DNA from 3 places in the Pseudarthrobacter sp. alpha12b genome. Region 1 is predicted to be linked to each of the others. Evidence: predicted binding sites of a transcription regulator. Region 1 holds the regulator's gene; each other region holds the start of a gene.
What was found. Region 1 encodes Rex, which represses fermentation and respiration genes when NADH is low (regulators of the CRP and FNR family bind a similar motif). Its sites were predicted from a motif close to CTTGTGAANNNNTTCACAAG; they were not measured.
Positions count from the first base shown of each region.

Region 2: a site for Rex is predicted at 3,711-3,730, ahead of benA (benzoate 1,2-dioxygenase large subunit). Genes of this name have one in related genera too.
Region 3: a site for Rex is predicted at 6,874-6,893, ahead of araB (ribulokinase). Genes of this name have one in related genera too.

Region 1 covers NZ_CP196746.1:2,729,622-2,739,463, reverse strand. Annotated here, with positions in the region: gene ACTAQI_RS12655 (glycoside-pentoside-hexuronide (GPH):cation symporter) at 1-696, shown strand, start outside; gene ACTAQI_RS12650 (3-deoxy-7-phosphoheptulonate synthase) at 933-2,054, shown strand; gene ACTAQI_RS12645 (helix-turn-helix domain-containing protein) at 2,210-2,422, shown strand; gene ACTAQI_RS12640 (30S ribosomal protein bS22) at 2,574-2,672, shown strand; gene ACTAQI_RS12635 (HAD family hydrolase) at 2,744-3,562, opposite strand; gene ACTAQI_RS12630 (glutaredoxin family protein) at 3,641-3,895, shown strand; gene ACTAQI_RS12625 (redox-sensing transcriptional repressor Rex) at 3,906-4,610, shown strand; gene ACTAQI_RS12620 (hypothetical protein) at 4,704-5,492, opposite strand; gene ACTAQI_RS12615 (YceI family protein) at 5,698-6,246, opposite strand; gene ACTAQI_RS12610 (histidine phosphatase family protein) at 6,462-7,142, shown strand; gene ACTAQI_RS12605 (TlpA family protein disulfide reductase) at 7,196-7,756, shown strand; gene ACTAQI_RS12600 (cytochrome c biogenesis CcdA family protein) at 7,772-8,527, shown strand; gene resB (cytochrome c biogenesis protein ResB) at 8,527-9,842, shown strand, end outside.
Region 2 covers NZ_CP196746.1:3,278,549-3,288,390, forward strand. Annotated here, with positions in the region: gene benC (benzoate 1,2-dioxygenase electron transfer component BenC) at 1-1,534, opposite strand, end outside; gene benB (benzoate 1,2-dioxygenase small subunit) at 1,659-2,195, opposite strand; gene benA (benzoate 1,2-dioxygenase large subunit) at 2,231-3,616, opposite strand; gene catA (catechol 1,2-dioxygenase) at 3,946-4,827, shown strand; gene ACTAQI_RS15195 (benzoate/H(+) symporter BenE family transporter) at 4,919-6,202, shown strand; gene ACTAQI_RS15200 (TetR/AcrR family transcriptional regulator) at 6,579-7,160, shown strand; gene ACTAQI_RS15205 (aldehyde dehydrogenase family protein) at 7,261-8,799, shown strand; gene ACTAQI_RS15210 (GMC family oxidoreductase) at 8,800-9,842, shown strand, end outside.
Region 3 covers NZ_CP196746.1:4,470,846-4,480,687, reverse strand. Annotated here, with positions in the region: gene ACTAQI_RS20805 (APC family permease) at 1-180, shown strand, start outside; gene ACTAQI_RS20800 (AMIN-like domain-containing (lipo)protein) at 255-800, opposite strand; gene ACTAQI_RS20795 (DUF4193 domain-containing protein) at 960-1,262, opposite strand; gene ACTAQI_RS20790 (hypothetical protein) at 1,355-1,558, opposite strand; gene ACTAQI_RS20785 (LacI family DNA-binding transcriptional regulator) at 1,635-2,648, opposite strand; partial or broken gene ACTAQI_RS20780 (hypothetical protein) at 2,645-2,710, opposite strand; gene araA (L-arabinose isomerase) at 2,703-4,223, opposite strand; gene ACTAQI_RS20770 (L-ribulose-5-phosphate 4-epimerase) at 4,258-4,974, opposite strand; gene araB (ribulokinase) at 4,971-6,731, opposite strand; gene chvE (multiple monosaccharide ABC transporter substrate-binding protein) at 6,999-8,126, shown strand; gene mmsA (multiple monosaccharide ABC transporter ATP-binding protein) at 8,232-9,761, shown strand; gene mmsB (multiple monosaccharide ABC transporter permease) at 9,766-9,842, shown strand, end outside.

The DNA of each region.
Region 1 (9,842 bases):
ATCACCTGGCGCCAAACCGTGGACGCGCTGAGGGTCAACTCGCCGTTGGTGGTCCTCTGCCTCAGTTCCGTGCTGTTGGTCACCGGGAACTCCGCCACGGTGGCCGCCCAGTTCTATTACCTGCGCGATGTGCTGTCCCGCGTTGATCTTTTCCCGCTGATGGCGGCAACGCAGGTGGTCATCACCCTGGCACTCGCCGTCGTGATGCCGCGCCCGGTGGCGAAGTGGGGCAAGAAGGCTGTGTTCACCGTGGGCTGCCTGCTTGGCGCGGCAGGCGGACTGGTGGTCTTCCTGGCCCCGGCGGACGTGCCCTGGCTGGCCGTTGCAGGGATGGTCCTGGCGCAACTGTCAGCCGCGACGGTAAGCATCCTCACCTGGGCGCTAATCGCAGACACGGTCGAATACGGCGAATGGAAGGCCGGGGTCCGGGTCCAGGGCATCAACTACGCACTTTTGGCCGCCACGCGGAAACTGGGAATGGGCTTCGGCGGCGGCCTCGTGGCCTTCGCCCTGGCATGGGGAGGGTACTCCTCGGCCGGGCAGGAACAGGCCGGGCCGGCGGTGCTGGCCATCCGGGCCGCTGCCGGGCTGCTGCCGGCCGTCCTGGTGCTGGCCGCCGTCGGCACCATGTACTGGTACCGCCTCACTGACCAAAGGCATGCGGAACTGGTGGCGGGCCTCCAAAAATCGCGCTGACCGCAATGTGACGGACGCTGATTTTGCGGCCGCGCTGACCCGGGTCTATGGTCTTTTCCATGACTAACCGTTGGTATGCGTATTTTTCGTTGGCTCTGGAGGGGCCCGCGTCTAACTGACACGCATCCAACTTTCCTTCAGAGCCAACAGGGCAGAGATCATTCTCTGCCCTTCGCCGTTTCTCCGGCGGGTTCTGAAATCCGGGCCCGCTTCCCATCTGGAACAGGACCCGAATCATGAGCACCGCAACAGCAGCCGCCCCCTCGAGCGAAACCAAGTCCACCTCGAACCTGCGCGTCAGCGAATTCACCCCGCTGCCCACCCCTTCCGAACTGATCGCGGACCTGCCCCTCGACGCCCGCGCGGCCGCCGTCGTCGAACGCGGACGCGACGAAGTGCGCGCCATCATGGACGGCGTGGATGACCGCCTCCTGGTCATCGTGGGCCCCTGCTCCATCCACGATCCCAAGGCCGGCCTGGAATACGCCCGCCGGCTGGTCAGCCAGGCCGAGAAGCACAAGGAAGACCTGCTGATCATCATGCGGACCTACTTCGAGAAGCCGCGCACCACCGTGGGGTGGAAGGGCCTGATCAACGATCCCCGGCTGGACGGGAGCCACGACATGGCCACCGGGCTCCGCACCGCCAGGCAGTTCCTGCAGCAGGTCACCGCGCTGGGGCTGCCCACCGCCACCGAATTCCTGGAGCCGATCAGCCCCCAGTACATGGCGGACCTGATCTCCTGGGGCGCCATCGGTGCACGCACCACGGAGAGCCAGATCCACCGGCAGCTTGCCTCCGGCCTCTCCATGCCCGTCGGCTTCAAGAACGGGACCGACGGCGGCCTGCAGGTGGCCATCGACGCCTGCGGAGCGGCGGCGGCGGCGCAGGCCTTCCTGGGGATTGACGGCGAAGGGCGGGCCGCGCTGGTGGCAACAGCAGGAAACCCGGACACCCACGTGATCCTCCGCGGCGGCCGCAAGGGGCCCAACTACTCAGCGGCCGACGTGGAACGTGCCTCCACCGAACTGGCGGGCAAGGGGCTCAACCCGCGTCTGATCGTGGACGCGAGCCACGCCAACAGCGGCAAGAGCCACCACCGGCAGGCTGAGGTGGCGCTGGAAATCGGCGCCCAGCTTGAGGAAGGGGGAGCGGCGGCGCGGGCGGTGGCCGGTGTAATGCTGGAAAGCTTCCTGGTGGGCGGCGCCCAGAACCTGGATGTTGCGGAGCACGCGGCGGGACGCTCCGAACTGGTCTACGGCCAGAGCGTTACGGACGCCTGCATGGACTGGGATGTTTCCGCGTCCGTCCTGGAGCAGCTTGCGGCATCGGCCCGGAAGCGGCGGCAGTCGAATTAGGGGGCTGAAATAGGGTAGGCACTACTTTCACATCTGCCACAGGAACATCTAGAGTATCTAATGAGGTGGTTGGTGGATGGCTCAGCATCAGAACACCGCATTGGCACGTACCTGGGGTGACTGTTGTCCATCCGTCAGCAAAGGAAAATAGGGAAATGTCGGCAGAACAGAACTTCTCCAACGCGAAGTTCCTCACCGTGGCTGAAGTAGCCGAGGTCATGCGCGTCTCCAAAATGACTGTTTACCGCCTGGTCCACTCCGGCGAAATGCCGGCTGTGCGCTTTGGCCGCTCCTACCGGGTCCCCGAAAATGCCGTTGAACAGTACCTCAAGGGTGCTGTTGTGGACGGCCACACCGAGACCGCCTGAGGCGGCCTGTCCCGAGCCGCTCCCGATAGGCGGTACCCTGTTAAGGAACGTTTTACGTCATTGTAAGAATCTGTCAGTTGTTCAGTTCGTAGCTCTGTCCACGGACATTCTCCATCAGACAGGTACTGCATCTAGTTTGTAAGGAACTTTCGTGGGTTCAGTTATCAAGAAGCGTCGCAAGCGTATGGCCAAGAAGAAGCACCGCAAGCTGCTTCGCAAGACCCGTCACCAGCGCCGTAACAAGAAGTAGAGATACTTCGAACAGCGTGGAAATGCCCGTCGCCTTCCGAGGCGGCGGGCATTTCGTTTATGCCGGGGCGGCTATGCCCGGGGGCCGCGGATCCGGGCGAAGCCCTTCCAGAGGCCGTAGACCACACCGCCGAAGGTTGCTGCCTTCAGGCCCAGCGTGGCAGCGCGCCGGCCCGCGCGGAAATCGTAGACCGGCCAGTTCCGGTCGCGGGCGTGGCGGCGAAGCTTGGCGTCGGGGTTGATGGCCACAGGGTGTCCAACCAGTGACAGCAGCGGGACGTCGTTGTAGGAGTCGCTGTAAGCCCAGCAGCGCTTGAGGTCCAGGTCTTCCTGGTCCGCCATGGCCTGGACGGCCACGGCCTTGGCTGAGCCGTGCAGGATGTCTCCAACGAGGCGTCCGGTGTACATGCCGTCCGACACTTCACCCACCGTCCCCAGGGCTCCGGTCAGTCCCAGGCGGGTGGAGATGACCGTTGCCACTTCGATGGGTGTGGCCGTCACCAGCCAGACGCGGCGGCCCACCCGGAGGTGCTGTTCGGCCAGGGCTTTGGCGCCCGGCCAGATCCGCGAGGCGATCATTTCGTCGTAGACCTCTTCGCCCAGCGCCTTGATGTCGTCCACGCTGATGCCCACTGCCAGGGTCAGGGCCGAGTCCCGGACGGCATGGACATCGTCCATGTTCTCGCCGCGGGCCACAAACTTGAACTGCTTCCAGGCCATACCGGCGGCCTGGGCCAGGGTGAAGGCTCCGCGCTGGTGCATCTTCCGCGCCACATGGAAAAGGCTGGCCCCGCGCATCAAGGTATTGTCCACGTCGAAAAACGCCGCCTCACCGGGCTGCGGCGCAGCAACCGGCCGCGTGACTACGGCGACGTATTTCTCCTCGGGCATGGACTTGAGTCTAGTCAATCCACTCGTTGGCTGCCGTCGGCGTCGCCCGCACGGCGCGAACGGCGATACCGTTAAGCCATGGCTACCCCCCGCGTCGTCCTGGTCACCAAAGCTGACTGCCACCTTTGCGAAGAGGCGCGCGACGCCGTCAGCCGGGTCACCGCCTCATTGGGCCTTACGTGGAGCGAAGAGCTGGTGGACAACCAGCCCGATCTGCGGGAGCGTTACGCCGAGGAAATCCCGGTGGTCCTGGTGGACGGGGTGCAGCGCGACTTCTGGAAGATCGACGAAGCCCGGTTGGAACGCGTCCTGCAGCGCGCCATGGCCCATTAGGGGGATATGAGTGACGTCCTTGGATTCAACGCCCCAGCCTGTCCCGGACCTTCCGGATGCCACGGGCGCGCCGGCAAAGCAGATTCCACCTGCTGCCGTGGCCCGGTTGACGCTCTACCTGCGTGCCCTGAACACCCTGCTGGCCGAGGGGGTTGAGCGTGTCTCCTCCGAATCCCTCGCGGAAGCTTCCGGTGTCAGTTCCTCTACGCTGCGCAAGGACCTGTCCCACGTGGGGTCCTACGGAACCAGGGGCGTTGGCTATGAGGTCCAGTACCTCAGCCGCCATATCGCCGCGGCCCTTGGGCTGACGCATGACTGGAAGGTGGCCATCGTTGGAGCCGGAAACCTGGGCAAGGCGCTGGCCCGCTACGGCGGCTTCGAATCCCGCGGGTTCGACGTCGTGGCGATTTTCGACGCGGACCAGATGGTGGTGGGCAACGAGGTGGGATGGCTGCGGGTCAGCGATGTGGCAGACCTTGAGACCGTCCTGCACCGTACCGGGGCCAACATGGTGGTCCTGGCACTTCCGGCGGCGGTGGCCCAAGGCATCTGCGACCGGGTTGTGGCGGCCGGCGTGCACAGCGTGCTCAGCTTCGCGCCCGTGATGCTGCAGGTTCCCGAAGGCGTCAACCTCCGCAAGGTGGACATGGCCACCGAACTCCAGATCCTGGCCTACCACGCCCAACGGGCGCAGGCGCCGGGGCAGACAGCGTAAAGGGTTTCGGGCTCCGAACACCCGGCTGACAGACAAACGGCCCGGGATGCACTGCTGCATCCCGGGCCGCTCGTCTGTCAGTAGAGGTGCTGATTACCGCCCGTAAGGGTTGCCGAAGCCGCCGGAGTACGGGTTGGCGAAGGGCTGCTGCTTCCGGAAGTACGGGGCAGCGGCAGGGAGGTAGAGCAGCACGATGGCGGCGATCCCCAGGACGGTCCCGAGCGTCCCGATGCTGGGCACTCCGAACAGGCCGAATATGGACAGCGCTGCAAACACCGTTCCCAGGATGCGTGCCCAGTTCTTGCCCTTGCGGATGAAGAAGGCCACCAGCAGGTAGAGGGCGGCGCCGATGATGGCGAAGACCACCAGTGTGCCGGCGATGACGCTCTTGATGTCGTCATACGTGACCCCGCTGGCGCCACCGGCCGCCATCTGGTCCTCAAAAGTCTTCCTGAACATCGGATCATCCAGCTGGGTCAGCCCGGTGAGCATCGAGATGACAAAAATCACGGCGGACGCGATCAACAGCCAGAACGAGATGTTCACCAACTGCGGGACGCCGTTGCTACCGGCGGCCTGCGGCTGCTCCGATGGGTACTGGCCGTACGGCGACTGGCCATACTGCGGTGCGTTCTGGCCGTAGCCCGGACCCTGGGGCGCATTTTGCCCGTACTGCGGTGCGTTCTGGCCGTACTGGGGCGCTGCCGGCGGCTGGGAACCATACTGGGGCTGGTTCTGACCATACTGCGGTGCGTTCTGGCCATACTGGGGCGCGTTCTGACCGTAGCGGGGCTGCTGCGGTCCGGGCTGCTGGTTGCCGGACTGGTCATTGCCGGAATGGGGGTCTTGGGGCGCGGGCGGCGGGACGGGAGGAGTACTCATGGCGTTCCTTCTGCAGGTGGGGATCCGGGTAGGCTGCCGGGAATCGGTCCTCTGCCTTCCCCCCGGCATGGCTTAAGTCCACCGTACCCCCGGCGGGCGCCGGTGTGGGTGATTCAGCAGGTATTCGCGCAGGTGGTTGCCGTTAAACAGGGAACCCCGGCCCAGGCCGGGAAGGCCAGGTTCCGGGGTGCCCTGAAGGGGGAACTTATGCTGCGGGAGCGATGAAGGCGAGTTCCAGGTTGATGGCAACCTTGTCGCTGACCAGCACGCCGCCGGTTTCCAGGACGGCGTTCCAGGTCAGGCCGAAGTCCTTGCGGCTGATGGTGGTTTCGGCGGAAACGCCGGCGCGGGTGTTGCCGAACGGGTCAACGGCCACGCCATTGAACTCGGTTTCCAGGGTCACCGGGCGGGTGACGCCCTTGATGGTCAGGTCGCCGTTGAGCTCGTAGCTGTTGCCCTTGGCCACCAGGCCGTTCGAGACGAACGAGATTTCCGGGAACTTCTCCACGTCGAAGAAGTCCCCGCCCTTGACGTGGCCGTCGCGGTTGGCGTCGCCGGAATCGAAGCTGGCGGTCTTGATGGTGGCCTTGATCCTGGAATCGGCCACATCCTCGGTGAGGTCAAGCGTGGCGGCGGCTTCGGTGAACTGGCCGCGGACCTTGCTGATGCCGGCGTGCCGGACGGTGAAGCCGATCTCGCTGTGGGAGTTGTCCAGGGTCCAGGTGCCGGTGGTGACGTCTGCGGGAAGTGCCATGATGTTGCTCCTTGTTGTGAATGCCTGCCGTGGTCCTGCGGTTGAACCTTCATCGGTTGAAGTCTCAACTAACTTGCTGCATCCAGTATAAACATGCATTTGCATGTTTTGTTCCCGCTTCCGGAACATTTCTTCAAAAACTTCAGTTCTACTCTTTGTAGAAAGCACGTGCAGGAGATTTCGGATCGCACGCCATCTTTGAGAAACTGGTAAACATGCCCCAAGCCACTGTCCATCTGCTCCGCCACGGCGAGGTCCACAATCCCGACGGCGTTCTCTATGGACGGCTCCCCGAATTCCACCTCTCCGAACTGGGGCAGGAGATGGCCCGGACGCTTGCCGAACACTTCCGGCAGCGCGCCGAGCACGGTGCCCGGATCACCTACCTGGCCGCCTCGCCGCTGGACCGTGCGCAGGAAACCGCGCGGCCGACGTCGGAAGCGCTGCACCTGCAGATCCACACCGATGAGCGCATCATCGAGGCGGAAAACTACTTCGAGGGCATGAAGGTCACCAAGGCCGAACTCCGCCGGCCACGGCACTGGCCGCACCTGGTCAACCCGCTGCGCCCGTCGTGGGGCGAACCGTACAAGCAGCAGGCCGCCCGGGTGGCGGCCGCCGCGCAGCATGCGCGACTGCGGGCCATCGAGCTGGCTGCCGGCGACTTTGGCGCCGAAGGCCCGGAGGCCATCCTGGTGAGCCACCAGCTCCCCATTTGGGCCGCGCGGCTGAGCGCTGAGGGCCGGCCCCTGTGGCATGACCCGCGCAAGCGCGAGTGCACCCTGACATCCGTCACGTCCCTGGTGTTCGACGACGACGGCTCGCTTTTGCGGGTCGAGTACAGCGAGCCCGCGGCATCCCTTCTTCCCGGTGCCGCCAGCACCCCTGGAGCCTAGCAGTGAGCAACAACAACCTTCCCTCGCGCCGCAGCCTGCTTGCAGCAGGCGGCATGGCCCTGACCGCGCTGACCCTGGGCCTGTCCGGCTGTGCCCAGGAGGATGCGCTGGCCAAGCAGGCCAAGGCCGGCGACAACAAGAACTACGTGGCCGGCGACGGCTCCGTGACCGAGTTCGCCGCCGGGGACCGCAAGGAAGCCGTGCAGATCCAGGGCGCGCTCTTCAGCGGCGCCGCCGTTACCCCTGCCGATTTCCAGGGCAAGGTGAGCGTCCTGAACTTCTGGTTCGCCGCCTGCGCGCCGTGCCGCGTGGAAGCACCGCTCCTCGAAGAACTGCACCAGGAGTTCAAGGACCAGGGCGTGCAGTTCTTCGGCGTCAACCTCCGGGACGAGAAGCCAACGGCGGAGGCGTTCGAGAAGACCTTCAACCTGACCTACCCCAGCTTTGACGACAAGGACGGCGGCGTCCTGCTGTCCGTGTCCGGCCTGGTGCCGCCCGGCGCCGTGCCCACCACCCTGGTGCTGGACAAGCAGGGGCGGGTGGCCTCCCGAGTCCTCGGCGAAATCGAGAAGGGCACCCTGAAAGCCCTCATCACTGCCGCCGTGGCGGAATAGGGAAAGGCCGCGACCGTGAACAGCCCCTTCGCCGAAGCCATCCTCAGCGGCTCCCTCCTGCTGGCCATTCCGGTAGCCCTGCTCGCCGGACTGGTATCCTTCCTTTCCCCCTGTGTCCTGCCCCTGGTTCCCGGCTACCTGGGCTACGTGACCGGCCTGAGCGGCGTGGACCTGCAGAAGCAGAAGCGCGGCCGGATGCTGGCAGGCATCGGGTTGTTCGTCCTGGGCTTCTCCGTGATCTTCGTCCTGCTGGGCGGCGCGTTCGGCCAGCTGGGCACCCTGATCACCGGCAGCCAGAACGCCTGGATCACCCAGCTCCTGGGAGTACTGGTCATCATCATGGGCATCGTCTTCATGGGCGGCTTCAGCTGGCTGCAGCGTGACGCCAAGATCCACGCCAAGCCGCCCGCCGGGCTCTGGGGAGCGCCGCTGCTGGGACTGACTTTCGGCCTGGGCTGGGCGCCGTGCATTGGCCCCACCTACTCTGCCGTGCAGCTGCTGAGCCTCTCCGGCGGCTCCTCTGCCGCCAAGGGCGCCTTCCTGGCGTTCGTGTACAGCCTGGGACTGGGCATCCCGTTCCTGCTGATCGCCCTGGCCCTGCGGCGCGGGATGGGCGTCATGGCGTTCTTCCGCAGGCACCGCCTGGCCATCCAGCGGACCGGCGGCGGGATCCTGGTGGTGCTCGGGCTGCTGATGGCCACCGGTGTATGGGGCGCCTGGGTGACCGGGCTGCAGTACTGGTTCCAAACCGACGTGAAGTTGCCGATCTGATGAGCGAGCGTGTGAACGTAAAGAACAAGCAATCCGCCCCTGTTGCGGAGGCAAAAGCCCAGGCTGCCCTTCCGGCCCTGGGACCCAAGGGCATGCTGCGGTGGGCCTGGACCCAGCTGACCAGCATGCGCACGGCGTTGTTCCTGCTGCTGCTGCTCGCCGTCGCCGCCGTCCCCGGATCGCTGTTCCCGCAGCGGCCCGCCAACCCGGCCGTGGTGACCCAGTACATCAAGGACCACCCGGACTACGGCAAGCTGCTGGACTCCCTGCAGCTCTACGACGTCTACTCCTCGGCGTGGTTCTCAGCGATCTACCTCCTGCTGTTCATCTCGCTGATCGGCTGCGTGGTGCCGCGCGCCATCGCCCATTACAAGGCCATGCGCTCCCAGCCGCCGCGTACCCCGCAGCGCCTTTCCCGGCTGCCGGAATACGGCACCCTGGTGATCCCTGCGAGTGCCGCCATCCCGGCGTCGGATGCCATCAACGGTGCGGCAGGGCTGCTCCGCAAGCGCGGTTACCGGGTGGAGGTCAGGGATGCCGACGGCGCCCTTCCGTCCCTGGGTGCCGAACGCGGCTTCATGAAGGAAGTGGGCAACCTGGTTTTCCACACCTCGCTCATCGGCGTGCTGGTGTCCGTGGCCGCCGGCGGCCTGTTCGGGTACAGCGGCCAGCGCATCCTGGTGGAAGGCGACACGTTCGTGAACACCCTGGTGGGCTACGACCAGTTCAACCCGGGCACCAACTTCCAGTCCAGCCAGCTCCAGCCGTACTCGCTCCAGCTGGACAAGTTCAACATCACGTTCGACCGCGAATCCAGGGGCAAGTTCGGCCAGCCCATCGACTTTGCCGCCACCGTGACCACCAAGGAAAACCCGGACGCTCCGCCCAAACAGGAGATCCTGAAGGTCAACGACCCCGTGAGCCTGGGCGGCACCAGCATCTACCTCACCGGCAATGGCTACGCACCCGTCGTCACCATCCGGGACGGGGCGGGCAACGTGGCCATGCAGGGCCCGGTGGTGGCCAAGCTGCAGGGCGAGAACTACTACTCCTCGGTGGTGATCAAGGTCCCCGACGCCCAGCCGGACCAGCTGGGATTCGTGGGCTTCTTCCTCCCCACCGCGTTCGTCACGGACAAGAACGTCTCGTTCAGCGCCGACCCTGAGCTGTTCAACCCGCAGCTGACCCTGAACTCCTACTACGGGGACCTGGGCCTGAACAAGGGTGCTCCGCAGAACGTCTTCGAACTGGACGTGAAGAACCTGACGCCGCTCAATGCCAGGAACCTCGCGGCAGGCGGCATCACGCTTGCCCC
Region 2 (9,842 bases), 550 kb from region 1:
TGTCCTTCGCGTCCTGGGCATGGGCGGTGATGACGGCGCGCAGGTGGTCCTTGTCGCCGCGTTCGAAGGCGTTCACGATCTCAAGGTGGTCCTGGGTGACGCGTTCGAAGATCGGCGTGCCGGCTTCGAAGGCCGCGGCCATCTGGGCGTGGACGTCCAGGCGGCGGTAGGACTCCAGGAGCATCGGGTTGTCGCAGACCATGAAGAGGTACTCGTGGAATTCCTCGTTGGTGCGCGCGAACTCCTCGGGGTCGGTGATGTTCCCGCCCTGCACCGAGCCGGTGGTGGCTTCCGCGAGCCGGCGGAACTGGCGAAGCTGCTGTTCGCTGAGCCTTCCCAGCAGCAGTTCGCTGACCGCAAGCTCCAGGCCCATGCGGGCGTCCAGTTGGGCGAAGCTGTCCTCCTTGCGGAAATCCAGCCGGCCGGTTTCCAGCGAGGACACGGCCTCGCCGCGGCTCATGGTGTCGCCTTCGGCCTGGATCTTCCCGACCGGTGCGGGGGCCCCGGTTTCGGCGTCGCCCCCGGTGGTCTCCTTCGGCGCGAAACGTTCGAAGTAGAAGTTGGCGGGCTTGACGCCTTCGGTATCCAGCCACTTGGAGACGGCGTTGACCATGGGCGGCGGGCCGCAGAGGTAGATGTCCACGTCGCCGTCGTTGAGGTGCTTCGGTTCGATGATCTGGGTGACGTAGCCGGTGTGCGGGGCGGAGGTGCCGGGCTCGGAAGCGATGTAGTCCCAGGTGAAGCCGGGCAGTTTCGCCTCGTAGGCGCGGAGCCAGTCAAGGCCCACGATGTCCGCCTCGCGGGTGAGCCCGTAGATCAGGTGGACCGGGGTGGAGGGCGGGTTTTCGGCGAGCTTTTCCAGGATGGACAGCAGCGGGGCCAGTCCGGTGCCGCCGGCCAGGAGCAGCAGGGGCCGCTTGGGCTCGCGCAGGAAGAAGGATCCGTATGGGCCGGTGAACTCGATGGCATCGCCTACCGCGGCGCGGTCGCGCAGGTACTCGGACATGGCACCCTGCGGGGTCACACGGACCATGAAGGATGCGTCCTGGACCTCGGGGCCGCTGCTGAAGGAGTAGGAACGCTCGGCGTCGGTACCGGGGACTTTGAGGTTGACGTACTGACCGGGCAGGAAGGCCAGCGCGTCCCGGTTCTCCACCTCGAGGGTGAAGGAGACCGTGGTGTCGGTGTGCCGGTTGAGCTCCTTGATGGTGGAGCTGAAGGTGGCGGCCGCCGTCTTAGCCGATTCGGACGTGGCCGGGATCTGGATGGCAAGGTCGGACTCCGGGACGGCCTGGCAGGTCAGCAGGTAGCCCTTTTCGAGCTCCTCTTCGGTCATGGCGTCGTCAATGAAGTCGCCCGGGTCGAAGGAGCCGGAATCGCAGAACGCCTTGCAGGTGCCGCAGGCGCCGTCGCGGCAGTCCGACGGAATGTTGATGCGCGCCTTGTAGGCGGCATCCATGACGGTCTCGTAGTCGCCGACCTTGATGACTTTGGTGACGCCGTCTTCGAAGCTGAGGGCTACTTTGTGGCCCATGGGGTCCTCCTGACTGGGGCGGGCGCGTCGTCGCGTCCGGGGAAAAGTTCTGGCGTGCCCGGCGGGCACGGAATGGGACCTGCCGTGCGGAGCCCGTACGTACCGGGCGCCGGCTGGGGGCAGGTCAGATCATGTAGACGTCCACCACGTGGTGGATGTAGTCGTTCTTCAGGACGACTTTCTTCTTCAGGATCACCGGCTGCGGGCCGGAAAGGTCCACCGTGTAGTAGCTGGTGCCGAAGTAGGTGTCCGTCGTGTTGTAGCGGAAGTAGAGGGTGAACCAGTTGAAGCGCACGTCCACCTTTCCGCCGTCGTTCGCCACAACCTCGACGTCCGTGATGTTGTGGCCCGTGCGCGGCTCCGGGAGGGAGGTGGCCGATGACCTGTCGGTCTTGATCCGGAACACCCGGTCCTCAATGCCGCCGCGGTTGTCGTAGTAGATCAGGGAGATCTCGTTCTGGGGATCCTGCGTCAGCTGGTCGTCCACGTCCCAGGCCGGCATCCAGAATTCGGAGTCCGGGTGGTAGCACTCCAGCCATTCATCGAACTGGCGGTCATCCAGCAGGCGGGCTTCCCGGTAGAGGAACGCCCGGACGGTTTCGAGGGTTGCGATCTCCTCCGCGGTCTGCAGGACCGGGGCGGTGTGGATCAGGTTGGTCATAGGTTCTGCGCTCTCTGTGGTTCCGGCGGGCTCTCTCAGGCGGTGACGGGAACGGATTCCAGGGTGGAACGCTCCTCTTCCTCCGCCAGGGCCCGGTCCATGACTTCCTTCCAGTACCCGTGCTGGATGGGGTAGAGCCCCTCGTCTTCGGTGCGCACGCCAGAGGCGATCACCCTGGTCATGCCCAGGGCCTGCGCCTGCTCGTCCGGGCCGGCGATCTCGTGGGTGGATCCGCGGGTCATGTCGTTCCACGGGGCGCTGGTGGCCCAGTAGGTCTTGTTGCAGGAGCGGAATTCCTCCAGGTCGTCCGGGGTGGCCATGCCCGTGGCGTTGAAGAAGTCCTCGTACTGGCGGATGCGCTTGGAACGGTTCTCCTGGGACTCCCCCTTGGGGGCGATGCAGTAGATGGTCACCTCAGTCTGGTCCGCGGAGATCGGCCGGAAGTGGCGGATTTGCGAGGAGAACTGGTCCATGATGTAGACGTTCGGGTACAGGCACAGGTTGCGGGAGATGTTGATCATGAAGTTGGCCATCTCCTCGCCGTACTTGGCCACAAGCTCGTCGCGGCGGTCCCAGAGCGGGCGGTCCTGGGGGTTGGTCCATTCCTGCCACAGCAGCAGGTGCCCGTGGTCGTAGGAGTAGAACCCGCCCTTGACCTTGCCCCATTTGCCGGCGTCCATGGCCTTGGTCTTGTTGGCGGAGTCTCCGGCGCTGCGGCGGGCCGTGGTGGCTGCGTAGTTCCAGTGCACGGCGGTGACGTGGTAGCCGTCGGCGCCGTTCTCGGCCTGGACCTTCCAGTTGCCGTCGTAGGTGTAGGTGGAGGAACCGCGCAGCACTTCCAGGCCTTCGGGTGATTGGTCAACGATCGAGTCGATGACCTTGGTGGCGTCCCCGAGGTGCTCCACGAGCGGGAGCACGTCAGCCTTCAGCGAGCCGAACAGGAAGCCGCGGTAGGACTCGAAGCGGGCCACCTTGGTGAGGTCGTGTGAGCCTTCCTTGTTGAAGGTCTCCGGGTAGCCGGCGTTCCTGGAGTCCTTGACCTTCAGCAGCTCGCCGGAGTTCTTGAAGGTCCAGCCGTGGAACGGGCAGGTGAAGGTGGTGCGGTTGTCCGTCTTGCGGCGGCACAGCATGGCGCCGCGGTGCGAACAGGCGTTGACCAGGCAGTTCAGGTTCCCGTCCTTATCCCGGGTGATCATCACGGGGGTGCGGCCAATGTAGGTGGTGAAGTAGTCCCCCACGTTGGGGATCTGCGACTCGTGGGCGAGGTACACCCAGTTGCCTTCGAAGATGTGCTTCATCTCAAGTTCGAAGATCTCCTGGTCGGTGAAGATCTCGCGCTTGGCCCGGATGACGCCGTTCTCTCGGTCGTCGATCACGGCGTCGGCAAGGACCTCGCGGGCATGGATCAGGTTCTCGGTCATGGCGTGCTCCTTCATTGGAGATTGCTGGACGGATGGGCGGAGGTCCACTCGGGAAGAGGCTTCGGCGGCGGACGTTGTCCAGCAATTCTTGCCGCTGGTGACTGCCCTCACATCAGGCAAATACCTAGGTTCCACCAAGGGTGTATTTATGTACTGATAATGACTCAAAAGACGCCTAGTTGATATTTGTAGCGTCCTTATCTGCGGGCCTACGCTTGAGATCGAGATCACGCGGTGCCGAGCAGGGCAGGTGGAACGTCCCGCCCCGCAGGCCGCGTGGGGAGCAGGAGCCCTTCCTGTCCCATTCAATGAAGAAGGTGGACATCGTCATGACCCAAACCCCAACGGACAGCCGCACGGAAAACGAAGGCACCGCCGTCGAAGCAGGCTCCAAGGCGACCGAGCGGTTCGCTGCGTCAGGCAAGCTCTCCCGCGTGGATGTATCCAAGGAACGGGTGAGCCTGCTGGCCGGCGCACTGATCAAGGCCGCCAACGACATCGTCGTCGAGCACCAGGTCACCTATGAGGAATACAACGCCCTGAAAGCATGGCTGATCAAGGTGGGCACGGACGGTGAATGGCCGCTGTTCCTCGACGTCTGGCTTGAACACACCGTTGAGGACGTGAACTCCCAGGACCGTCCCGGCACCGTCGGCACCATCGAGGGTCCCTACTACGTTCCCGGCTCTCCGGAACTCCAGACGCCCGCCACCGTGGAAATGCGCGACGACGAAGAGGGCACCCCGCTGCGCTTCACCGGCCAGTTCACCGACACCGACGGCAACCCCATCCAAGGTGCCCAGGTGGAGATCTGGCACGCGGACGCCGCCGGATTCTACTCCCAGTACGCCCCGGGCATGCCCGATTGGCTGTTCCGGGCCACCGTCAAGGCCTCCGACGACGGCCGTTTCGAGATCAACACGATGCGTCCGGCGCCCTACCAGATCCCCACGGACGGCGCCTGCGGGCAGCTGATCAACGCCGCGGGCTGGCACGCCTGGCGTCCCGCGCACATCCACATCAAGGTATCCGCGCCGGGCTACGAGCCGGTCACGCAGCAGCTGTACTTCCCCGGCGACCCCCACAACGCGGACGACATCGCCTCGGCCGTGAAGCCTGAACTGATGTTGGACCCCCGCCCCCGTACCGACGGGAAGGGCGAGGAAGTAGTTTATGACTACGTCCTGGCAAAGCAGGGCCAGAAGAAGTAGCACGCAAACTGGGAGACACCCCCGCACGGAGGCGCTCCGGAGCTGATGCTTCGGAGCGCCTCCGGTTTTTCCGCCCCAGCCAGGAGCCCCGATGAGCCATCCCCGCCACCACCCGCCCGCCACGTCCGTCGGGTCAGCCCCGCCGGCACCGGCGCCGGAACCCTTGCTGGAACGCCCCGGCGTCCGGCCCGCGGGTCCGCGCCGGATCCTTCGCGACATGGGCCTGTCCTATGTCTCCAACGGGGCTATCGGACTCATCTTCGCGGCGTCCGGACCCATCGCCGTCACCTTGGCCGTCGGGACGGCCGGTGGCCTGACGCAGGGCCAGCTGTCGTCCTGGGTTTTTGGCATTCTCTTTTCCGGCGGGGCGGCCACGCTGCTGATGTCGCTCATTTACCGGCAGCCCCTGGGCTTCGCCTGGTCCATCCCCGGCACGGTGCTCCTGGGACCGTCCCTGCAGCACCTGGCCTTCCCCGAAGTCGTCGGGGCCTTCTTCACGTCCGGGGTGCTGATCCTCGCCCTGGGCGCCACCGGGGTGGTGCGCAAAGCCATGGCGCTGGTGCCCATGCCGCTCGTGATGGCCATGGTGGCCGCGGTGTTCCTGAAATTCGGTACGGACATCGTTGCCTCGACCCAGGAGAACCCGGCAGTGGCTGCTCCGATGGTGGCCGCGTTCCTGGTCCTCACCGCAGTTCCCATGCTTGGCAGGTTCCTGCCGCCGGTCCTGGGCACCCTGGTGACGGGCTGCATTGCCGTGGCGGCCAGCGGCCAGTTCCACCTCCCGCCCGGCGGACCGCTCCTGGCCACCCCGGTTTTCACGGCCCCTGAATTCACCTGGGCTGCCCAGCTTGAGCTGGTGGTTCCGCTGGCCATCACCGTACTGTTCGTTCAAAACGGCCAGGGCATTGCCGTGCTCCGCGCCTCCGGCCATCAGCCGCCCGTGAATGCCTTCGCTATTGCGTCCGGCGCGTTTTCGGTGCTGAACGCCGGGTTCGGCGCCGTTTCCGCGTGCGTCACAGGTCCCACCAACGCCCTTTTGACGTCGTCGGGGAGCCGCCAGCGCCACTACACGGCGGCGGTGGCGTACGGCGTACTGGCCCTGGTGTTCGCAGCATTTGCTCCCACGCTGACGCGGCTGATGCTGGCAGCGCCCAAGGAATTCGTCCTGGCACTGGGCGGCATAGCGATGCTGCGGGCCCTCCAGCAGGCCTTCGTGACGGCCTTCGCAACCAGCTTCACCCTGGGTTCGCTGGTGACGTTCGTGGTGACCATCTCCGGCCTGAACCTCTTCAACATCCATGCAGCCTTCTGGGGCCTGGTCATCGGCTACGGGGTGTCCCGCCTGCTGGAGCGCGCGGACCACGCCGGGCAATAAGCCGGACCGGCGTTTGCGCGTGCCACAGCGCCCGGCAGGGATTTATCTGCATCAGCGCGGGTCTGGTTCTACCGCCCAGGCCAGCCGGTGCAGGAAAGTTGCAGTCCTGCTCCTGAACGCCAGCCACGCGGGCCGCTTCCACCCGGGCTTCGCACTGATTTGCGGCGCGTGGGGCTGCGCGCTATCGCCCGCGCGGATGGGGCCGGCGAATAACAGGGCAATGAGGCTTGCGCTTTCCATCGTTCTCCAAGCTGTCCAGATACATCAGAGTGTGCAAAGAATGTGCCCTGCCGAAGAAGCCTTCAAACACTGTCAGCAGGCAGGGGCCAAATTTCGAAAAATGGGTTCCCGGCCGGTTAGGCAATAGTCTGGCCGGATGGGGACCAGTGCCGTGAACTCCGGCGAACAAGTGGACAGACAGACCCGCATCCTCGAAGCGGCGATAGATCTGCTGTCCCGCCACGGCATCTCGGGCGTTAGCATGCGCGCCGTGGCACGGGAAGCCGGCGTGGCGCTGGGCCTGGTCAACTACTACTACGACGACAAGACCACCCTCATTCGGGCCGCCCTGCGCCGGGTTGATGAGCATGACCTGCTGCTCGTTGCCCCGGACCCCTCAGTGGCCCCCGACGAACAGCTGCGCAAGGCCCTCCGGCGCGTGGCCGCCGCCGACCTGCTGACCACGCGGTACCTGTCCCTGCGCCTGCACCTTTGGGCCCTGGCCCAGGCCGACGAGGACTACGCCCAGATCAACGCCGCCGCCTTCGACCGGTACATCGACGGCCTGGCAGCGCTCGTCTCCAACGCGAAACCCGCGCTGTCATGGGAGGCGTGCAGGGAGCGGGCTGCGGACATCGTGGTCATCCAGAACGGCATGTGGCTGACCGCGCTGCTCGGCGTGGACAAGGCCTCCATCCAGCGGAGCATCGAGCGCACGGAGCAGATCGCTTTCGCCTGAGACGGCTGTCTGCAAGGCAACGGTAACCCCACCAAAGTCATTGAACAAGTGTTCAAGAAATGTATTGAACACTTGTTCAACGTGCATTACTGTCCTTCCTATGACTTACGCCACACCGGTTCGGGATGCAGCCCCCACCGAAGAAACTGAGACAGCTTCCTCCCTGTTCATCAACGGCGTGTGGGAGCCGGCGGCGTCCGGCGCTGTGCGCCGGATCCACAACCCGGCGGACGGCGAGCTGGTGGCCACGGTCTCCGAGGCCGGCCGGGAAGACGCCGAACGCGCCATCGCAGCGGCCCGTGCCGCCTTCGATTCCGGCGTCTGGTCCTCCGTCCCGGCTCCTGAGCGCGGCACCTTCCTCCTGAAGGTTGCGGCGGAACTTCGCGAACGCCGCGAAAAGTTCGCCCGCGCCGAGTCCCTGGACACCGGCAAGCGGATGGTCGAAAGCCGCATCGACATGGACGACATCGCCGCGTGCTTTGAATACTTTGGCCGGTTGGCCGGGCAGCAGGCGGGCCGGGTGGTGGACGCCGGGGACGCCGCCGTCGTGAGCAGGATCGTCTACGAACCCGTCGGCGTCTGCGGCCTGATCACGCCGTGGAACTACCCCCTGCTCCAGGCCGCGTGGAAGATCGCCCCCGCACTGGCTGCCGGCTGCACTTTTGTCCTCAAGCCCTCCGAGCTGACCCCGTCCACCAGCATCCTGGCCATGCAGCTGCTGCAGGACCTCGGCCTGCCGGACGGGGTGGCCAACCTCGTCACCGGCGCCGGCGCCCAGGCGGGCGCACCGCTCTCTGAACATCCCGACGTCGACCTCGTCTCCTTCACCGGCGGCCTGGAAACTGGCAAGCGGATCGCCGCGGCCGCCGCGGGCACCGTCAAGAAGGTGGCGCTGGAGCTGGGAGGCAAGAACCCCAACGTCATTTTCGCCGACGCTGACTTCGACGCCGCCGTGGACAACGCCCTCAACGGCGCGTTCGTCCACTCCGGACAGGTCTGCTCGGCAGGGGCACGGTTGCTGGTGGAGGAAACCATCGCCGAGCGCTTTGTGGCCGAGCTGGTCCGTCGCGCCCAGGACATCCGGCTCGGCGGCCCGTTCGATGACGACGCCGAAACCGGGCCCCTGATTTCCGCAGCGCACCGGGACAAGGTGCACGCCTACGTCCAGCGCGGCATCGCGGAAGGTGCGCGGCTCCGCACCGGCGGCGAGGCACCGGAAGGCGAAAAGTACGACGCCGGGTTCTACTACCAGCCGACCATCCTGGACCAGGTGCAACGCGGCATGTCCGTGGTCACCGACGAGGCGTTCGGCCCCGTGGTCACCGTGGAAACCTTCCGCACCGAGGACGAGGCCGTGGCCACCGCGAACGACACCATCTACGGCTTGGCCGGCGCGGTGTGGACCCAGGACGCCGGAAAGGCGCAGCGCGTGGCGAACCGGCTGCGGCACGGCACCATCTGGATCAACGACTACCACCCCTACCTCCCCCAGGCCGAATGGGGCGGCTTCGGCCAGTCCGGCGTCGGCCGCGAGCTGGGCCCCACGGGCCTGGCCGAGTACCAGGAAGCCAAGCACATCTACCAGAACACCAACCCCCAGGTGACCGGCTGGTTCGCTGACAACGGCAAGGAGAACTAGATGCACTTCGACAACATCGAGGACCTCAGCGAGCGCTCGTTCGATTACATCGTGATCGGCGGCGGATCCGCCGGCGCCGCAGTGGCCGCACGCCTGAGCGAGGATCCGGACGTCACCGTGGCCCTGGTGGAGGCCGGGCCGGACGACCGCAACATCCCGGAAATCCTGCAGCTGGACCGCTGGATGGAGCTGCTGGAATCCGGCTACGACTGGGACTACCCGGTGGAACCGCAGGAGAACGGCAACTCCTTCATGCGCCACGCACGCGCAAAGGTCATGGGTGGCTGCTCCAGCCACAACTCCTGCATCGCCTTCTGGGCGCCGCGGGAGGACCTGGACGAGTGGGAAGCCAAGTACGGGGCTACAGGCTGGAACGCGGACGCTGCCTGGCCGCTGTACAAGCGGCTGGAAACCAACCAGGACGCCGGCGCGGACGCACCCCACCACGGGGACTCCGGCCCCGTGCACCTGATGAACGTGCCCCCGGTGGATCCTGCCGGCGTCGCGCTCCTCGACGCGTGCGAGCAGTCGGGCATTCCCCGCGCAAAGTTCAACACCGGCACCACCGTGGTCAACGGTGCCAACTTCTTCCAGATCAACCGGCGCGCAGACGGCACCCGGTCCTCCAGCTCCGTGTCCTACATCCACCCCATCATCGAGCGCCCAAACTTCACCCTGCTGACCGGCCTCCGCGCCCGCCAGCTGGTGTTCGACGCGGACAAGCGCTGCACCGGCGTCGACGTGGTGGACGGAGCATTCGGCCGCACCCACCGGCTCTCCGCCAACCTCGAGGTCATCCTCTCCACCGGCGCCATCGACTCCCCCAAGCTGCTCATGCTGTCCGGCATCGGTCCGGCCGCGCACCTGGCCCAGCATGGCATCGATGTCCTGGTGGACTCCCCCGGCGTGGGCGAGAACCTGCAGGACCACCCTGAAGGCGTGGTCCAGTTCGAGGCCAAGCAGCCCATGGTGCAGACGTCCACGCAGTGGTGGGAGATCGGCATCTTCACCCCCACCGAGGAAGGCTTGGACCGCCCGGACCT
Region 3 (9,842 bases), 1.7 Mb from region 1:
CTGGCTCCGGAGTTCGGCAGCGGTTCCGAGGTCTTCGGCGTGGGCCTGGTGTTCATCCTGGGCGTCGGCATCCTGGCTTTGGGCGCCGTGGTCATGCTGGTCATGTCCCGCACCCACCCGGGCTTCTTCCGGGGCGAAACCCTCAAGCGGGACACCCCCGCCCTGGTAGTCCCGGAGTAAGTCCGCAGTCCACAAAGGTGCCGTGCCCCCAGCCAGGGGCACGGCACCTTTTGTGGTTCACGACGACGGACCGCTCACCAGTAGTGCGCCACGTCGATCACCAGGCGGGAGCCGGAGCCCGGGCCGTCCAGGGTGAACACCCGGAACGGAAGGCGGGCGCGGACGCCCAGGCCGAGGCTTGTGTACCCTTCAAAGCTTCCGGCGGAGACCACTTGGCGGAAGGTCTGGTAGCCGGACACGTTGCTCAGCTCATTCCGGTCAGCAGGACTGTAAGTGGGGTTGCCGTTCTGGTCGTAGGAAGGCGCCATGATGCTGACGTGCAGGCGCGCGCCGCCCCGTACCGGAATGAAGGCCCCCGAGCCCTCCTGCTCGATCCGCGGTACATACTGCACCGTGTAGGAGACCGCAGGCCCGTTGAGATCAACCACCAGCCGGTCGAAGCAGTAGTGCTGACCGCTCCGGACGTTGGTGACGGATGCCGGCCCGGCGCCCTGCCCGGTTTTCGCGAGCGAGCCCCAGGTGAGCCCACAGTAGGGCGCCGCCGAGGCAGGCGCTTGACCCACTAATCCCAGCCCCGCAGCCAGCAGGATGGCTGCGAGCCAGATGGAGAACTTTTTCATTGCGGTGCCATCCACGAATAGAAGCCGTCGGATGCCTCCAGCGTAGGAGTGTTCGGACCCGGAAACGAGTGAGCATTTTGATAACAACGGCGCCCGCGGACAAAGCAGCGCCGGCCACCTCAAGGAGGTGGCCGGCGCCGGCAAAATAAGGGAAAAACCTTAACCTTCGCAGTCGCGGCAATACTTCAGGCCGTCCTTTTCGCGGGCAACCTGCGACCGGTGGCGGACCAGGAAGCACGACGAGCAGGTGAACTCGTCGGACTGTTCGGGAACCACGATGACGGTCAGTTCCTCATTGGACAGGTCGGCGCCGGGCAGGTCGATGCCTTCAGCGGTGTCGTTCTCGTCGACATCGATAACCGCGGTCTGCGCGTTGCCGCTCCGTGATGCCTGGAGGGCCTCGAGAGAGTCGGCGGGCGACTCTTCTTCCTGCTTGCGTGGAGCATCGTAATCGGTAGCCATAGCATGTTCACTTTCGTTGCTGCGCAGCGCCATTTCAGGCACCTCAGTGAAGCAGTTTAGGGCATTATCCCGCTACCGGCGCAATAGTGTGCTTAAGCAGACATCCCGCCGCTTCCAGGGGCAGTTACTGCGTGCTCCGAGCGGGCCTGGTGAGCTCCGATGGACACCCCGCTCAGCGCCGGAAGCCAACCCCACCGGGTGGCGTCAGCCATGGCGCCGGCGGCACTTGACTCGGATTCGTACGTAAAGGTGTCCAGCAGCCAGTCGCGGAGCCGGACGAGCAGGGTAGCCGTCATGCCTGAAACCTACGCAGCGATTGTTGTGGCCACGTTTCGCCGGGGTCTCCCCCTGATTAAATCCGGTGCTGGTTCCTCAGCCGGGCGGGGCCGTACTGCTGCGCACGACGAGTTCCGGCTCCACCACCAGCGTCCGCGGTCCCTCCGCGCCGCCGAACGCCGTGAGCATCATGTGGATGCACCGCCGGCCCAGTTCTTCAAAGTCCTGCCGGACCACCGTCAGCGGCGGGCTGAAGTAGCCGGCCTCCGGCTGGTCATCGAAGCCCACCACGGACATGTCCTGCGGCACCCTGATGCCGGCCTCGGTCAGGGCGCGCAGGACCCCCAAGGCCATCTGGTCGTTGCCTACAAAGAGGGCAGTGGCACGGCGCGTGGCGGCAATCTTCCGCCCGATTTCATAGCCGCTGCCCGCGCTCCAGTCGCCCTCGATGATCAGGTCCGCCGTGAGCCCGGCGGAATCCAGGGTGGCCCGCCAGCCGTCGGCGCGGGCCACGGCGTCAATCCAGTCCTGCGGCCCCGCGACGTGCCCGATCCGGACGTGCCCCTGCCCTATCAGATGTTCCACGGCCAGTTCGGCCCCGCGGCGCTGATCCACCTTGACGCCGCCCACGGTGTCATTTCCGTTGGGACCCACGGCCACCACCGGCACTCCGATGGGCAGTTCCGCCAGGGCGGCCAGCGTCTCCAGGTGCGGCACGATCACCACGAGTCCGTCCACCGACTGGTCCAGGAAGTGCCGGACGGCGTCCAGGATCGCGTCCCGGTTAACCTCCCGCAGCGCAGCCACACTGACGAAGTACCCAGCGTCCCGTGCAGCGCGTTCCACCCCCAGCAGGGTGTTGGCAGGCCCGTACTGCGAGAGCTCGCTTGCCAGGACTCCGATGGTCTGCGAGCGCCGGGTGACAAGGCTGCGGGCAGCGGAGTTGCGGCGGTAGCCGAGAGCGGCAATCGCCGCTTCCACCTTCCCGCGGGTCCCGGGGCTCACGTTGGGGTGGTTGTTGACCACCCGTGACACGGTCTGGTGCGAGACCCCGGCCATTTCCGCCACGTCCTCGAGCCTGGGCAGCCGGCATGGCCTGCCGTCCGTCACGGGGTTCTTGTCCTTGGCAGCCGCCGGGGCCGGGACCTCAGCCGTGCCACCGGATCAGATCCCGCCGGCCAGTTTGTAGTAGGCGGCGTTCCAGTTCAGGTCCTTCTTGAACTGGCGGATGGTGGTGCCTTCGTCGATGGTGAGCAGTTCCGTCTTGGCGATCTCGGCGAAGTCCTCGAACACATCCATGCCCACTTGGGTGGAAAGCACGGTGTGGTGGGCGGCGCCGGCGGTTAGCCAGGCTGCGGCTGAGGTGGCGAAGTCCGGTTTGGGCTCCCACAGTGCGCGGGCCACGGGCAGGTTGGGCAGCGGCTGGTCCAGCGGAACAACGTCGACGGCGTTGGCCACCAGGCGGAAACGGTCCCGCATGTCGGACAGGGCGACGACGACGCCCGGGGAGGCATCGGCGTCGAACACCAGCCGGACCGGATCTTCCTTGCCGCCGATGCCCAGCGGGTGGATTTCCAGCCGCGGCTTGGTGGCCGTCAGGGAGGGGCAGACCTCCAGCATGTGGGCGCCCAGGATCTTCTCCGAGCCGGGCTCCAGGTGGTAGGTGTAGTCCTCCATGAGGGAGGCGCCGCCCGGCAGGCCCGCGCCCATCACCTTGGCGGCGCGGACCAGGATGGCAGTTTTCCAGTCCCCTTCGGCGCCAAAGCCGTAGCCGGCAGCCATCAGCCGCTGCACGGCGAGGCCGGGAAGCTGGCGCAGGGCACCCAGGTCCTCGAAGGACGTGGTGAACGCCGCAGAGCCGTTGCCCTCCAGGAAGCTGCGCAGGCCCAGCTCGATCCGGGCGCCGTACCGCAGCGATTCGTGCCTGGCCGCGCCTGCGCGGAGCTCCGGCACCACATCATAAAGGCCCTCATACTCGGCCACCAGGGCGTCGACGTCGGTCTCCGCCGCACCGTGCACGGCGTCGGCAAGCTCGTTGACGGACCAGGTGTTGACTGCGACGCCGAAGCGGAGCTCGGCCTCGGTCTTGTCGCCTTCGGTGACGGCCACGTTGCGCATATTGTCGCCAAAGCGCGTGAGCTTCAGGCTGCGGACGGCGGCCCAGCCGGCGGCGGCGCGCTGCCAGGACCCCACCTGGCGTGCCACCTCGGGGTTGGAGACGTGCCCGACGACGGTCTTCCGGGCAATGCCCAGGCGTGACTGGATATACCCGAACTCGCGGTCGCCGTGAGCGGCCTGGTTCAGGTTCATGAAGTCGAAGTCGATGTCCGCCCACGGCAGGTCCCGGTTGGCCTGCGTATGCAGGTGCAGCAGGGGCTTCCGCAGCAGGTCCAGGCCCTGGATCCACATCTTGGCAGGGCTGAACGTGTGCATCCAGGCCGTCACCCCGATGACCGAATCATCCGAGTTCGCCTCCAGCGCGGTGCGGCGGATGGCATCCGAATCGGTCAGGACCGGTTTCCAGACGATCTTTACCGGGACGGCCGAACTGGCGTTGAGCTGGTTGGCGATCTCCTGCGACTGGGCCGCCACCTGCTTGAGGACTTCCTCCCCGTACAGGTGCTGGCTGCCGGTGAGGAACCAGACCTCGTAGCCGTCGAGGGACGTGTTTGCTGCGGTGCTCATAAATTCTCCTGGGAAGCTAAGGTGACGGCGCTGGTTATTGGCCGTAGACGTTCTGGTAGCGGGCGTAGAGGGATTCGATGGAGCCCTGGTCGATGGGCAGCGGATCGCCCAGCTGCCTCGAGATATGCACCGTGCGCGCCACTTCCTCGCACATCACGGCGGCCTTCACGGCGGACCTGGCATCCTTGCCGATGGTGAACGGGCCGTGGTTCTGCATCAGGACCGCCGGTGAATTGGAGTTCTTCAGCGTCTCCACGATGCCGTGGCCGATCGAGTCGTCGCCGATCAGTGCGAACGGGCCCACCGGGATGGAGCCGCCGAACTCGTCCCCCATCATGGTCAGCACACACGGGATTGCCTCACCCCGGGCGGCCCAGGCCGTGGCGTAGGTGGAGTGCGTGTGGACCACCCCGCCCACCTCCGGCATGTGGCGGTACACGTAGGCGTGCGCGGCAGTGTCCGACGACGGCGACAGCGGCGGGTTGCCCCAATCCACAGTGCCGCCGCCCCCAACGTTGGTGCCCCTGACTGGCGTGCCATGCAGGTCGGTCACGATCATTTGCTCCGGAGTCAGGTCCTGGTAGGAGACGCCGGAGGGCTTGATGACCATGAGGTCGGTGCCGGGCACCCGGGCGGAGACGTTGCCCGCGGTCCACACCACCAGTTCGTAGCGGGTCAGCTCGGCGTGCAGCGCACACACTTCCTGGCGGACACGGGCGATGGTTTCCAGGATTCCGGTTTCGGTGCTCATGCGGACACCTCCACGGTTGTTTCGGGCTCGGATCCGGCGCCGGGCAGGACGGTCCGGGCGGCTTTGCGCTGGATGGCCTTGAGCCGGTGCATCACGTCATTGCTGCCACGGCCAAAGTAGTCGTGCAGGATCTTGTACTCCTGGAACAGTTCGTCGTACGCGGCCGCGTTTTCCGGGATCGGCGTGTAGACCTCGCCGGGTTCGGAGCCCATGGCCCGGGCAGCTTCGCGGATGTCCGCGTATTCACCCGCAGCGACGGCGGCATGGATGGCCGATCCCAGGGCCGGGCCCTGCTCCGAGCCAATGGTGGACAGCTGCAGGCCGGTGGCGTCCGCGTAGATCTGCATCAAAAGTTTGTTCTTGAGCAGGCCGCCGGCCACGATGAATTCCTTGACCGGAACGCCGGCGTCACGGAAGGCGTCCACGATGGTGCGTGTCCCGAACGCGGTGGCTTCCAGCAGGGCACGGTACGTGTCCTCGGGCCTGGTGGCGAGGGTCTGGCCCACCACGATGCCTGAGAGCTCGTGGTCCACCAGGACTGAGCGGTTGCCCGAGTGCCAGTCGAGCGCGATCAGGCCGTGCTCCCCGATGGCCTGCCGGGAGGCCAGTTCGGTGAGGTATTCGTGGATCCCCAAACCCGCGTCCTTGGCAGCCTGGTGGTATTCAGGCGGCACGCCGTACTTGGTGAACCAGCCGAAGATGTCCCCCACGCCGGACTGCCCGGCCTCGTAGCCCCACAGCCCCGGGACGATGCCGCCGTCCACCGCCCCGCACATTCCCGGCACCTCCCGCAGTTCCGTGCCGTTCATGACGTGGCAGGTGGAGGTGCCCATGATGGCCACCAGCTGGCCGGAGTCCACTGCCTTGGCAGCCGGGGCCGTGACATGGGCGTCAACGTTTCCCACGGCCACGGCGATGCCCTCCGGCAGCCCGGTCCAGGCTGCCGCCTCCGCCGTCAGGGTGCCGGCGGCGTCCCCCAGCCGTCCGATGGTGTGCTCCAGCTTCGTGCTGACAAAATCCTTGAAATCCGGGTTCAGGGCGGCCAGGAAATCCTCCGAGGGATACCGCCCGTCCTGGTAGATGCCCTTATAGCCGGCGGTGCAGGCGTTGCGTACATACTGGCCGCAGAGCTGCCAGACGATCCAGTCGGCTGCCTCCACCCAGTGGTCCATTTCGGCGTAGGCCTCCGGATCCTCTTCCAGCAGCTGCAGTCCCTTGGCAAACTCCCATTCGGAGGAGATCAGTCCTCCGTAACGGGGAAGCCAGTCTTCACCCCGCTCGGCAGCAATCCGGTTGATCCGGTCGGCCTGCGCCTGGGCGGCGTGGTGGCGCCACAGCTTCACGTAGGCGTGCGGACGGTTGGCGTAGCCGGGCAGTTCGTTCAACGGTGTGCCATCGGCTTTGACGGGCACCATGGTGCAGGCGGTGAAGTCCGTGGCAATACCGACGACGGCGGCCGGATCGATCCCCGCGTCAGCCACCGCGGCGGGGACCGCGGTGCGCAGGACGTCCCGGTAGTCGTTAGGCACCTGAAGCGCCCATTCCCCGGGGAGGCGTGGACCGTCGTCGCCCGCCACGTCTTTGGGCAGGGAATCGGTCACCACCGCATGGGGATACTCGTGGACGGCGCTGCCGAGCTCCTTGCCGTCGCGGACCCGTACCACCACGGCACGGCCTGAAAGGGTTCCGTAGTCCACTCCAATGACGAAGTGGTCCTGGCGGGGCTCGGAGCTGGAAGAGAACAGCGCATCTGGCATGGGGTTGCCTCCGTCCGGGAGGCATGGGCCTCAATACCGGTTTTTGTAGGGTCAGGGTCAAGCTAAGTGCTGCAGCAAGTGTGAACGCTAACAAAGCAGAAGTCAACGAAGTCGAAATACTTTCGAGGTTTCGGGCACGGAACTCTTGTTAGCGTTCACAAATCAGTCTATATTGAACCGACACATCAACAATGTGGCCAGGACCCGGAGCGCCGTTGCTTCCCGGTCCAACAACACTTCGCGGTAATGCTGCCGCGGAAGGAGATAATGGTGAGAATCAAAAAACTCATGGGCGCGGTGGCCCTTGTCCTCGCCCTGACCGTGGGGGCTACCGGTTGCGGCTCCCGTGGCGGAGCCAGCGAATCCAGCAGTGCGGCGAAGCCCAGCGACTCGCTGGTCGGCATCTCAATGCCTACCCAGACATCCGAACGCTGGATTGCCGACGGCGCCAACGTTGAGAAGTCCCTGAAGGACCTTGGTTATAAGACGGACCTCCAGTTCGCCAATGACGACATTCCCACCCAGGTGTCGCAGATCGAAAACATGCTGACCAAGGGCGCCAAGGCCCTGATCGTTGCCGCCATTGACGGCACCACCCTGACCGATGTCCTGGCAAAGGCCAAGGAGCAGAACGTCAAGGTCATCGCCTACGACCGCCTCATCAACGGCACGCCCAACGTTGACTACTACACCACGTTCGACAACTACACCGTGGGCGTCCAGCAGGCCACCTCGCTGCTGACCGGCCTGGGCCTCGTAGATGCCAGCGGCAAGAAGGTGGACGGCAAGGGCCCCTTCAACATCGAACTTTTCGCCGGGAGCCCCGACGACAACAACGCCAACTTCTTCTGGACCGGCGCCATGGACACCCTCAAGCCCTACCTGGATGCCGGCACCCTGAAGGTCCCCAGCGGCCAGACCAAGTTTGAGCAGGCCGCGATCCTTCGCTGGCAGGCTCCCGTGGCGCAGAAGCGCATGGAGGACATCATCACCTCCGCCTACAGCTCCGGCACCAAGCTGAACGGCGTCCTTTCCCCGTACGACGGCCTGTCCATCGGCATCATCTCGGCCCTCACCAGTACCGGCGGCTATGCCAAGGGCACCCTGCCGGTGGTCACCGGCCAGGACGCCGAGAAGGGCTCCGTGAAGTCCATCATCGCCGGTGAGCAGTACTCCACCATCTTCAAGGACACCCGCCAGCTCGGCGCCCAGGCCGTCAAGATGGTCGACGCCGTCCTCAAGGGCCAGGAACCTGAAACGAACGACACCAAGACCTACAACAACAAGGTCAAGGTTGTGCCGGCCTTCCTGCTGAAGTCCGTGATCATCACCAAGGACAACTACAAGAAGGAACTGATCGACTCGGGTTACTACAAGGACGCCGACGTCAAGTAGTCAGCGACCGGGGGCTGTGGCCGGACCTCCATCCGGCCACAGCCCCGCCCGCAACCTCCTGCAGCAGCAGGAGGCCAAGCTTCGACCAGTCAGTGGGAATTGACGATGAACACACCCATTCTTCAAATGCGAGGAATCACCAAGACGTTCCCGGGCGTGAAGGCGCTGCAGGACGTCACCCTGGATGTGAACCGTGGAGAGGTCCACGCCATCTGCGGTGAAAACGGAGCCGGCAAATCAACGCTCATGAAAGTGTTGTCCGGCGTTTATCCACACAACACCTTCGATGGGGAGATCCTCTTCGAAAACGAACCCTGCAACTTCTCCAGCATCTCGGACAGCGAGAAGCGGGGCATCGTAATCATCCACCAGGAACTGGCGCTGAGCCCGTACCTCTCCATCGCCGAGAACATCTACCTGGGCAACGAACAGGCCACCAACGGATGGGTGGACTGGCGCAAGACCAACCTGGAGGCAGCAAAGCTGCTGGCCCGCGTGGGCCTGGACGAGAACCCCGTCACCCCTGTGCAGCACATCAGCGTGGGCAAGCAGCAACTCGTGGAAATCGCCAAGGCGCTGTCCAAGGAAGTGAAGCTGCTCATCCTGGACGAGCCCACGGCCGCCCTCAACGACGAAGATTCCGGCCACCTGCTGGACCTGATCCTCCATTTGAAGGGCCAGGGGGTCACCAGCATCATCATCAGCCACAAACTCAACGAAATCCGCAAGGTGGCCGATGCCGTCACCATCATCCGGGACGGCAAGACCATTGAGACCCTCCGGCTCGATGAAGGCCAGATCACCCAGGAACGGATTATCCGCGGCATGGTGGGCCGGGACCTTGAGAGCCTGTACCCGGACCGCGAGCCGAATATCGGCGAGGAAGTCCTCCGGATCGAAGACTGGTCCGTCCGGCATCCCCAGGACCACAGCCGCATGGTGGTCAGGAACGCCAACCTGCATGTCAGGAAGGGCGAAGTGGTGGGACTTGCCGGGCTGATGGGCGCGGGGCGCACTGAACTCGCCATGAGCGTTTTTGGCCGCACCTACGGCACCGCCACGTCCGGCAAGGTCTACAAGTACGGCGAGGAGATCAACACCTCTACCGTCTCTGACGCCATCAGGCACGGCATTGCCTACGCCACCGAAGACCGCAAGCACTACGGCTTGAACCTCATCGAGGACATCAAGCGCAACATCTCGCTTGCGGCGTTGCGCAAGCTTGCCAAACGCGGCTTCGTGGACAAGAACCAGGAGACCGTGGTGGCCAACGGCTACCGCAAGAGCATGAACATCAAGGCGCCCTCGGTGGCCGCCATCACGGGGAAGCTCTCCGGCGGGAACCAGCAGAAGGTAGTGCTGAGCAAATGGATGTTCTCGGACCCTGATGTGCTCATCCTCGATGAACCCACCCGCGGGATCGACGTCGGCGCCAAATACGAGATTTACACGATCATCACCAAGCTCGCGGCCGAAGGAAAAGCCGTGATCGTCATTTCCTCGGAACTTCCCGAGCTCCTGGGCATCTGCGACCGGATCTACACCCTCGCCGCCGGCCACATCACCGGTGAAGTGCCCATCGCCGAGGCCACCCAGGAAACCCTGATGCACTACATGACCAAAGAGAAGGAATAGCGAAATGTCCGCCTTACGAGAATCGCTCGGATTCCTCACAAGCCGCCTCCGCCAGGTTGGCATCTTCGTTGCCCTGATCCT